DNA from 2 places in the Sulfitobacter sp. PS-8MA genome. Region 1 is predicted to be linked to the other one. Evidence: riboswitches for the same ligand, from Rfam matches in the RefSeq annotation. Region 1 holds a riboswitch; the other holds the start of a gene.

Region 1 (5,418 bases):
CCGGGATGCTGGTCGGTGATCTCCTCCCCCTCCCGCAGCAGCCGCCCCGCCGCCACCGGGACAAAGCCACAGATCGCCGCCAGTAGGGTTGACTTGCCCGACCCGGAGGGACCGATCACCGCATAGCTGCGCCCCTCTTCAAGCGTCATGTCGGCGGCGAGGCTGAACTCCCCCCGCTCAATGCGCATTTCCTCAAGCGTCAGCATGCCAGCGCCCCCATTTGTCGCAGATGAAAAACACCGCCAGCGCCAAGATCAGCAAAAGCAGCGCCGCGCCCGCTGCGGCCTCCATCCGGTAGGCGCCCATCAGGCGGTACATCTGCAAGGGCAGTGTCGCACGTTCCTGATCGGCGAACAGCGCGATCACGCCGAGATCCCCCACCGACAGCGCCCCGGTCAGCCCGGCGGCAAAGCCCAGTTGCGGGCGCAGACGCGGCAGGACCAAGAGCCGCCACAGCGCCCAGCCTTTCATGCCGAGGGTCTGTGTCAGCGGGCCGTAATCCTGCAAAGTCTCGCGCAGGCGCGGCACCAGAATGCGCAGCACGAAAGGCAGCGCCATCAGCGCGTTCACCAAAGCCGTGACCGGCAGGCTCAGCCGCGCGGGATCCAGCAACGGATTGATCAGAATAAACCAGCCCGTGCCGATCATCAGCGGAGAGGCCGCGAGCCCCATCAGGCCAATCGCCTCGACCCCGCCGCGCCGCCGGGTGGCGATCCAGCCGGCCATCGGCAGAGCTAACGCAGCCAGCACCAGCACGCTCAGCCCCGCCACCAGAATGCTGTTCCCCGTGGCCTGCCAGACCGAGGCGGGCAGTTGTGCAATCCCCGCCAGCCCGCGCAGCACCACGGCCCCTAGCGGCAGCAGCAAAAACAGCGCGGCGAGCGCGATCACGGTAATGTCGAGCAACCGCTGCCCCCCGCCGCGCGCATCCCAACGGCGCAGGGGGCGGTCCAATCCGCCGCCCAAGCTGATCGGCGGGATCAACCACAGCGCCGCCACCGCCGCCACGCCTGCGACCACAAGCTGCACCACCGATAAAAGCGCGGCCCGCCCCAAATCGAAATCAAACCGAAATGCCTGATAGATCGCCAATTCGATCGTCGTCGCCCGCGGCCCGCCGCCCAGCGTCAGGGCCACGGCGAAACTGGTCAGGCAGATCACGAAAATCAGCGCCGCCACGCCGGGCAGCACCTGCCGCAGCATCGGCCATTCCAGCGCCAGAAACAGCGCCCGCGGGGTCATTTGCAGCTGCCCCGCCAGCCGAAACCGTTCGGACGGAATGCTTTGCCAGCCTTGCAGCAAAAGCCGCGTCGCCAGCGGCAGGTTGAAGAACACATGCGCCAGCACCACGCCATGCAGCCCGTAGATCGACACCGGCGGCAGGCCCAGAACTGCGCCAAATTGATTTAACACGCCCGACCGGCCAAAAACCGTCAGCAGCCCCAGCACCGCCACGATCACCGGCAGGATAAAGGGCGCGCCCAGCAGCGTAATCAACGCCCCCCGCCCCCAGAACCGCCGCCGCGCCAAGGCCCGCGCCACCGGCACCGCAAGCAGCACCGAGAGCACCGCCGACCAGACCGCTTGCGTCACGGTGAACCGCACCGCCGCCCAATCCGCCAGACCAAGCCCTGCCGCCACATCGGCCGCCATGAAGACGGCGACCAAGGCGGCAAGGATCAGCCCCGCGACCAGTGCGGCGGCGAAAAACCCGGTCTTGCCGCTTAACGCGACAGCGCGGTCAGCCATTCGTCCAAGGCCTCCTCACGGAGCGCGGGCACCTCGCCGTTCGGCACCAACAGCGCCTTGTCGGGCTGGATCATGCCCTCGAAGCCTTCGGGCAGACCGCCCTCGGGCGTTACGGCGGGATACATCCAGTTGGTCGTCGGCAGCACCGACTGCGCCGCATCAGAAACGAGGTATTGCAGGAACTGATCCGCCAGTTCCGGCTGGTCCGACCCCGCGAGCTTCCCCGCCACTTCGATCTGCATGTAGTGGCCTTCGTCGAACAGCGCCGCGGTCTTGCTGTCATCCTCCTCCGCGATCAGGTGATAGGCGGGGGATGTCGTGTAGCTCAACACCATGTCGGCTTCGCCTTCGAGGAAGAGACCGTAGGCTTCGGACCAGCCCTTGGTCACGGTCACGACGTTGTCCGCCAGCCCCGACCAAACCTCGGGCGCGTCCTCGCCATAGGCCGCTTTGACCCACATCAGCAGCCCCAGACCGGGCGTCGAAGAGCGCGGGTCTTGGATCACGATTTTCAGATCGCTCTCGGCCAAGGCTTTGAAATCATTGGGCGCGGCAAGGTCTTTGCCGTGGACGAAGGCGAAGTAGCCCCAGTCGTAGGGCACGAAGACTTCGTCTTCCCAAGTGATCGGCAGGTCGTAGTCGGCCTGCAACCCGCTCGGCGCAAACAACTCGGTCTCTTTCGCGGCGGCGACAAGGCTGGTGTCGAGCCCCAACACGATGTCCGCATCGGAGCGTGCGCCCTCAAGCTTGAGCCGCGCCAGCAAAGCCGCACCGTCGCCCATGCCGACGAATTTCAGATCGCAGCCGCACTGCGCCTCGAACCCCTCTTCGATGGCCGGGCCGGGGCCCCATTCGGTGACGAAACTGTCGTAGGTATAGACCGTCAGTTCAGGTGTCTCGGCCCAAGCCGCCGATGCGCCCATGACGCCCGCAGCAAGTGTAAGATACTTCATCGCATCCTCCTTTTGCGGCGAAAGGTAAAAGGTGGATGTCTGTCCTGACCTTCCCTCCGCCGGTGTTAACCGGTTCAGGTTCAACGGGTCCGCACAACACGTACATCTCAGCCCAAAGGCCCCCCGAGGTAGGGCCAGAGGTAGATGCCCCCCGGAGGATTGGCAAGGCAAATCCCCTTGAGGCAGGGCGCCGCCCCGGCTAAGGGTTTGACAACAGGAGGTCCGCCCATGTCGATCAACAGCTTTGGCCATCTTTACCGGGTCACCACATGGGGCGAGAGCCACGGGCCCGCCCTTGGCGCCACGATCGATGGCTGCCCCCCCGGCGTGCCGATCGATGAGGGCATGATCCAGCAATGGCTCGATAAGCGCAAACCGGGCCAGAACAAATATACCACACAGCGGCGTGAGGCGGATGAGGTGCGGATCCTGTCGGGCACCTTCGAAGGGGTCACCACCGGCACGCCCGTGCAGTTGATGATCGAGAACACCGATCAACGCTCGAAAGACTACGGGGATATCAAGGACAAGTTCCGCCCCGGCCATGCCGACATCACCTATTTCCAGAAATACGGCATCCGCGACTATCGCGGGGGGGGGCGCTCCTCGGCCCGCGAAACCGCCGCGCGGGTGGCGGCGGGTGGCTTGGCGCGCGAAGCGATCAAGGCGCTGACGCCCGAGCTACAGATCACCGGCTATATGGTGCAGATGGGGCCGCATAAGATCGACCGCGATGCCTTTGACTGGGACCAGATCGACCAGAACCCCTTTTGGGTGCCGGACGCCAAGGCGGCAGAGGACTGGGCCGACTACCTCGACGGGCTGCGCAAATCGGGCAGCAGCGTCGGTGCGATCATCGAAGTCACCGCGCGCGGCGTGCCTGCGGGCCTCGGCGCGCCGGTTTACGGCAAGCTCGACACCGATCTGGCCGCCGCGATGATGAGCATTAATGCGGTCAAGGGCGTGGAAATTGGCGAGGGCATGTCGGCGGCCATGCTGACGGGCGAACTCAACGCCGATGAGATCACCATGGGGCCCGACGGGCCGGAATATTCCTCGAACCACGCGGGCGGTATTCTGGGCGGGATCAGCACCGGGCAAGACGTGGTGCTGCGCTTCGCGGTGAAACCGACCTCCAGCATCCTGACCACGCGGCGCACCATCACCAAACAGGGCGAAGAGACCGAGATCATCACCAAGGGCCGCCATGACCCCTGCGTCGGTATCCGCGCGGTGCCGGTAGGCGAGGCAATGATGGCCTGCGTGCTCTTGGATCACCTGCTGCTGCATCGCGGTCAGATCGGCACCAACCAAGGGCGGATCGGCCCGGACGCATGAGGCTCAAGCCATGAAAGTCGATGATTTCTCTGCCCGCCCTGCCCTTGGCGTCGGGCTAAAAATCACGGCGATCCTGCTTTTCACCTGTATGTCGGCCATCATCAAATCGCTCGCAGATGACGTTCCCGCAGGCGAGTCGGTGTTTTTCCGCTCTTTCTTTGCGATCCCGGTGATCCTGATCTGGCTCGCGCAGCGCGGCAAACTGAAAAGCGGGCTGAAGACGCAAAACCCGATGGGCCATGTCTGGCGCGGGCTCTTTGGCACCACGGCGATGGGGCTGACCTTTACCGGGTTGGGCCTGCTGCCCCTGCCCGAAGTCACCGCCATCGGCTTTGCCACCCCGATCTTCACCGTGATCCTGGCCGCCGTGCTGCTGGGCGAGCGGATTCGCCTGATCCGGGTCACCGCCGTGGCGGTGGGGTTGATCGGGGTCATGATCATTCTGTGGCCGCGTTTCACCAGCATCGGCACGATGGAGCAGACCGCCACCATCGGCGCGCTTCTGATCCTGATCGCCACCATGCTGCGCAGTCTGGTGCAGATCCACATCCGTCAGCTGGTCCAGACCGAAGACACCGCCGCAATCGTATTTTACTTCTCCGCTACAGCTTCGCTCTTGGCGCTCTTTACCCTGCCCTTTGGCTGGGTGATGCCGGATGCGAAGACCTTTGGCCTTTTGGTGCTGGCCGGGCTGATCGGCGGGGTGGCGCAGATCTTGGTGACTTCGGCCTACCGGTTCGGCTCCGCCTCGATGCTGGCGCCCTATGACTATACCTCGATGATCTTTGCCATTGTGATCGGCTATGTCTTCTTTGCCGAATTGCCGACGGTGATGATGCTGGCCGGGGCCGCCTTGGTCATCGGCGCGGGGGCGCTGGTGATCTGGCGCGAGCGGCAACTGGGCATGGAGCGCGGCAAGGCGCGCTCGGTCACCGACCCCAAGGCTTGAACCACAGCGAAATTGGAGAACCAGATGAGCGAGAGCGACGACCATAAACAAAAGATGCAGAAGCAGCAGGCGGCGCAGCGCGCCAAAGTGGCGGAACTGCGCGACCCGGAGAAAGGTCTGGTGCTGGTGCATACCGGGGATGGCAAGGGCAAGTCTTCCTCGGCCTTCGGGGTGGTGATCCGGGCGCTTGGCTGGAAGCAGAAGGTCGGCGTGGTGCAGTTCATCAAGGGCAAATGGATCACCGGCGAGCGCCAGTTCTTTGACCGGCTGGGCGAGGTCACATGGCACACGATGGGCGAAGGTTTCACCTGGGATACCCAAGACCGTGACCGGGACATCGCCGCCGCCGAAGCCGCCTTTGGCAAGGCCCGCGATATGATGGCGAGCGGGGATTATGCTCTGGTGGTGATGGATGAGATCAACATCGCC
Region 2 (5,418 bases), on a different contig from region 1:
CACGGTCCCGGTGGAGGATCACGAGGACGACGCCACCGGGCGGCCCACCTACGACATGCTCTGCCGGGGCGACAGCCTTGGCGTCTTTCAGGTCGAAAGCCGTGCGCAGATGGCGATGCTGCCGAAACTGCGGCCCCGCGTCTTCTACGATCTGGTGATCGAGGTCGCCATCGTCCGCCCCGGCCCCATTCAGGGCGACATGGTCCACCCCTATCTGCGCCGCCGTCAGGGGCAGGAAAGCGTCGTCTACCCCGCCCCCGGCCCGGCCTATCCGCAGGATGAGCTGTTCAGCATCCTCAGCCGGACCCTGGGCGTGCCGATCTTTCAGGAACAGGCGATGAAAATCTCCATCGACGCGGCACAGTTTTCCCCGACCGAGGCCAATGAGCTGCGCAAGGCCATGGCCACCTTCCGCTCGCGTGGGACGATCGAGAAGCTACAGGACAAGATGGTGGGCCGCATGACCAAACGCGGCTATGATCCGGTCTTCGCGCAGCGCTGCTTCGACCAGATCAAGGGGTTCGGCGAATACGGTTTTCCCGAAAGCCATGCGGCGAGTTTCGCGAAGCTGGTCTATGTCTCCTCATGGATGAAATGCCATTACCCGGCGGCCTTCGCCTGCGCGCTGCTGAACTCGCAGCCGATGGGGTTTTACGCGCCGGCGCAGATCGTGCGCGACGCGCGGGAACATCAGGTCGAGGTGCGTCCCGTGGACGTGAACCTCTCGGACTGGAACTGCACTTTGGAGCCCTGCGGCGAGGGCTTCGCCCTGCGGCTGGGGCTGCGCATGGTGGACGGGCTGCAGGAGAAAGCCGCCGCGCGGATCATGGACCGGCGCGAGACGCCGTTTGTGGATGTCGAAGACCTCAAGAGCCGCGCGGGGCTGGACGCCAAGGCGATCCGCCAGCTCGCCGCCGCCGACACGATGCGGAGCATGGGGATCGACCGGCGCCAAGCGCTCTGGCAGGCGCAGGGGCTGCGCGATGCGCCTGCCTTGCCGATCTTTGACCATGCCGAAGCCGCCGCCCAAGGGCCGGAGCCGGAGGTGCATTTGCCAGTGATGCCGAAGGCCGAACAGGTCGTGGCCGATTACCAAACCTTGCGACTCTCGCTGAAGGCGCATCCGATGTCCTTCTACCGTGCCAGCCTCGCCGCACAGGGGTTTTCCTCAGCCCGGGACCTCGCGCGCATGGGGCATGGGCGGCGGGTGAAACTCGCCGGGCTGGTGCTGGTGCGCCAAAAACCGGGCAGCGCCAAGGGCGTCTGTTTCATCACGCTGGAGGATGAATGCGGGGTCGCCAACCTCGTGATCTGGCCCAATATGTTCAAGCTCTACCGCCCCACGATCATGGCCGCGCGGCTGCTGGTCGTGGAGGGGCGTGTGCAGACCGACGGGCGGGTGATCCATGTGGTGGCCGACCGGCTGGAGGACCGTTCCGACAGGCTTGCGTCGCTATCGGAGGCACCGATGCCGGGGATCACCACGCGGGGCGATCACCCGACCCATCCGCTGCCCGGTCAGGTGGCGATGCATAGCCATCCGCGCGATACGCGGGTGATCCCGAAATCGCGGGATTTTCATTAATGAATCCTCATGTGATGCATGAGGTTCGAGCCACATACCACTGAAATAAATCAATAATAAATAATTCCACCAACTGCTGTTGACCCTATGAGCGCCCCTCGCTAGCCTGCCGGCAATCCGTTGGGGTGCCGCAAGGCTGAGAGGTGAAAACCGACCCATCGAACCTGATCCGGGTCGTACCGGCGTAGGGAACGGAAGCAAGCATCGGCCCCCTGTGGGCGATCGTTTACCCCCGTATCCCCATGCCCTTGGCCCATCTGACGAATGGGGGCCATATGGCGTTTCAAGCACTGACGATTGCGGGGTCCGACAGCGGCGGCGGGGCGGGCATTCAGGCCGATCTGAAGACCTTCAGCGCGCTTGGCGTTTACGGCGCCAGCGTGCTCACCGCCGTGACCGCGCAGAACACCCGCGCGGTGACCGGGGTTGCGATGATCGCGCCCGAGATGATCCGCGCACAGATGGCAGCGGTCTTTGACGATCTGGCCATCGGCGCGGTCAAGATCGGCATGTTGGGCGATCCTGAGACGATCAATGCCGTGGCCGATGGGCTGACGGATTGCGCCGCGCCCGTCGTGCTCGACCCGGTGATGGTGGCGAAATCCGGCGATGCGCTGCTCTCAGCTGAAGCGGTTGCGACATTGCGCGACCGGATGCTGCCCCGCGCCCATGTGCTGACGCCGAACCTGCCCGAGGCCGCACGGCTGCTGGACGGGGCAGAAGCCACCGACGAGGCTACGATGCTGGCACAGGGCCGCGCGCTTCTCTCGCTCGGCCCCCGCGCAGTGCTGATGAAGGGCGGCCATGGCAAGGGCGAGACCTGTGTCGATCTGCTGATCTCAGAGGACGAAACCCTCCGCCTTTCCGCGCCCCGCCAGCAGACCGCGAACACCCACGGCACCGGCTGCACGCTCTCTGCCGCCATCGCCGCCGGGCTGGCGCGAGCTCTGCCTTTACCGCAGGCCGCGGAGGCCGCCCATGCCTATCTGCAACGCGCCATTGCCGCGGCGGATGCCCTCAACATCGGCCATGGCCACGGGCCGGTACATCATTTTCACGGCGTTTGGTCCCATGAGTGACGTCACCATCATCGGCGCAGGGGTTGCGGGACTCTGGGCCGCACGGGCCTGTCTGGCGCAGGGGCTGCGGCCAAGGCTCGTCGACCGCAAAGGCACGCCCGGGCCGCATGGCTGTTCGTGGTGGGCGGGCGGTATGCTGGCGCCCTTTTGCGAAGGGGCGGTGAGCGAGCCTGCCGTGGTGACCCACGGGCGGCGTGCCGCGGCGCTGTGGGGGGAGGTCACCGAGGTCACTCACAGGGGCACGCTGGTTCTCGCCCCCGAGCGGGACCGGGCGGAATTGCAGCGCTTCGCCGCCCGGACCGAGGGCCATAGCTCCTGCGATGCCGAGGCCATTGCAGTGTGTGAGCCGGATCTCGCCGGGCGTCACCGGCGCGGGTTGTTCTTTGCCGAGGAGGCGCATCTGACCCCGCGCCAAGCCTTGCATGATCTGACCCAGGTGCTCGCCGCCCAAGGGGTGGAGGTCGAGACCACGACCCTCGCCCCATCGAAGATCACAGGCCCGGTGATCGACTGCCGCGGCATGGCCGCAAGCGACGCGCTGCCCGGTCTGCGCGCGGTGCGCGGTGAGATGATCCTGCTGCGCGCGCCCGAGATTGCCCTCACCCGCCCGATCCGCCTGCTGCACCCGCGCCACCCGCTCTACGTCGTGCCGCGTGGTGACGGGGTCTACATGCTGGGCGCCACCCAGATCGAAAGCGCCAGCCGCGCCAGAATGACCGCTCGCTCGGCGCTGGAACTGCTTTCGGCGGCCTATGCGCTCGACCCGCGCTTTGCCGAAGGCGAGATCATCGAGATGGGCGCCGACCTGCGCCCCGCCTTTGCCGACAACCTACCCGGCATCGTGCAACGCGGCGCGGTGCTGCACCTTAACGGATTGTTCCGGCACGGCTTTCTCATGGCACCCACTCTGGCGGAACAGGCGGCAGAGTTTCTAGCAACAGCGACAACGGGGGATTTATTCCGTGAAGATTGAAGTGAACGGCGAGACGCGTGAGGTCACCGCAGCGCAGCTTGACGCAGCCTTGGCAGAGCTTGGCTGGGGCGCTGCGAAAGTCGCCACGGCGCTCAACGGCAGTTTCGTCCCCGCAGGCGCGCGGGGCGAGACGATGCTCCGCGACGGTGACCGGCTCGAAGTGCTCAGCGCCATGCAGGGGGGCTGAGCGATGCGCGATTTCTACGGCACCGCCCTGCCCCTGCCGCTGATGCTGGGCACCGCGCGCTACCCGTCGCCCGCGGTGATGGAGGCCGCATTCCGTCAAAGCGCCGCGCCGGTCGCCACGGTTTCCCTGCGCCGCGAACAGGGCGCGGGACAGGCGTTTTGGGACATGGTGCGCGGGCTGGACGTGCATCTGCTGCCCAATACCGCCGGCTGCCATTCCGCGCGGGAGGCGATCACCACGGCGCAGATGGCGCGGGAGTATTTCGGCACCAATTGGATCAAGCTGGAGGTGATCGGCCATGCCGACACGCTGCAACCCGATCCTTTCGGGTTGGTCGAGGCCGCCGAGGCGCTTTGTGCCGATGGGTTCGAGGTCTTCCCCTATACCACCGAGGATCAGGTGCTGGCCGCGCGGCTGGTCGATGCGGGCTGCCGGGTGCTGATGCCTTGGGGCGCACCGATTGGGTCGGGGCTGGGGCTGAACAACTTGCACGGGCTGCGCAATCTGCGGGCGGCCTTTCCCGATGTGGCCATGGTGATCGATGCGGGCCTCGGCCTGCCCAGCCATGCCGCGCAGGCGTTGGAGATGGGGTTTGACGCGGTGCTGCTGAATACCGCCGTGGCCGAGGCCCGCGACCCCGTGGCCATGGCCGAAGCCTTTGCACAGGCCTGCCGCGCCGGCGCGCTTGCCGCCGCCTCCGGCCCCATGGGCCAGCGCGATATGGCCGTGCCCTCCACCCCCGTGATCGGAAAGGCTTGGCTATGATGCTGCCGCGTTTCTACCCCGTTTTCGATAGTGCTGCATGGATTGCGCGGGCGGTGCCCTTGGGCGTGAAGCTGGTGCAGCTGCGCATCAAGGGCGCGCCGGAAGAGGTGCTGCGGACCGAGATTACCACCGCTTTGGACCTCTGTCGCCAGCACGGCGCGCTCTTGGTGGTGAATGACCATTGGGAACTGGCGATTGAACTGGGGGCCGACTGGCTGCATCTGGGGCAAGAGGATTTGGAGGTGGCCGACATTCCCGCGATCCGCCGGGCGGGTCTGAAGCTGGGCCTGTCGACCCATGACCACGCCGAACTTGACCGCGCGCTGGCTCTCGCCCCCGATTACATCGCCCTTGGTCCCGTCTATCCGACCATCCTGAAAAAGATGAAATGGACCGAACAGGGGCTTGACCGGCTGACCGAATGGAAGGCGCGGATCGGGGATATCCCGCTTTGCGCCATCGGCGGCATGACACCCGCCCGCGCGCCGGGGGCTTTTGCTGCGGGGGCCGATACGGTGGCGGCGGTGACAGATATCACGCTGAACCCCGACCCCGATGCCCGGATGCGCGACTGGCTCAAGGTGACGGCATGAGCCGCTATGCCCGCCAGACCATCCTGCCGGAAGTGGGCGTCGAGGGCCAAGCACGGCTGGCGGCGGCGCGGGTGCTGGTTGTGGGGGCCGGAGCGCTGGCGGTGCCGGTGTTGCAATATCTTGTGGGGGCTGGCGTGGGGCAGATCACGCTGGTTGACGGTGACGTGGTGGCGGTAAGCAACCTGCACCGCCAGCCGCTTTACCGAATGGATGATGTCGGCCGGCCCAAGGTCAGC

What was found. A riboswitch is a leader RNA that binds a small molecule or an ion and turns the genes downstream of it on or off. The one in region 1 is predicted to bind thiamine pyrophosphate.
Region 2: it holds a riboswitch for thiamine pyrophosphate, as region 1 does, so the genes downstream of both, thiD (bifunctional hydroxymethylpyrimidine kinase/phosphomethylpyrimidine kinase) here and thiB (thiamine ABC transporter substrate binding subunit) in region 1, are expected to answer to the same signal.

What each region holds. Positions count from the first base shown of each region.
Region 1 is NZ_JBFQYJ010000004.1:227,135-232,552, forward strand. It holds gene AB4M76_RS02980 (ATP-binding cassette domain-containing protein) at 1-206, opposite strand, end outside; gene AB4M76_RS02985 (thiamine/thiamine pyrophosphate ABC transporter permease ThiP) at 193-1,749, opposite strand; gene thiB (thiamine ABC transporter substrate binding subunit) at 1,725-2,702, opposite strand; TPP riboswitch at 2,737-2,838, opposite strand; gene aroC (chorismate synthase) at 2,931-4,040, shown strand; gene AB4M76_RS03000 (DMT family transporter) at 4,051-4,989, shown strand; gene cobO (cob(I)yrinic acid a,c-diamide adenosyltransferase) at 5,014-5,418, shown strand, end outside.
Region 2 is NZ_JBFQYJ010000006.1:824,438-829,855, reverse strand. It holds gene AB4M76_RS07980 (error-prone DNA polymerase) at 1-1,585, shown strand, start outside; TPP riboswitch at 1,697-1,793, shown strand; gene thiD (bifunctional hydroxymethylpyrimidine kinase/phosphomethylpyrimidine kinase) at 1,861-2,664, shown strand; gene AB4M76_RS07970 (FAD-dependent oxidoreductase) at 2,657-3,637, shown strand; gene thiS (sulfur carrier protein ThiS) at 3,627-3,824, shown strand; gene AB4M76_RS07960 (thiazole synthase) at 3,828-4,589, shown strand; gene AB4M76_RS07955 (thiamine phosphate synthase) at 4,586-5,182, shown strand; gene AB4M76_RS07950 (ThiF family adenylyltransferase) at 5,179-5,418, shown strand, end outside.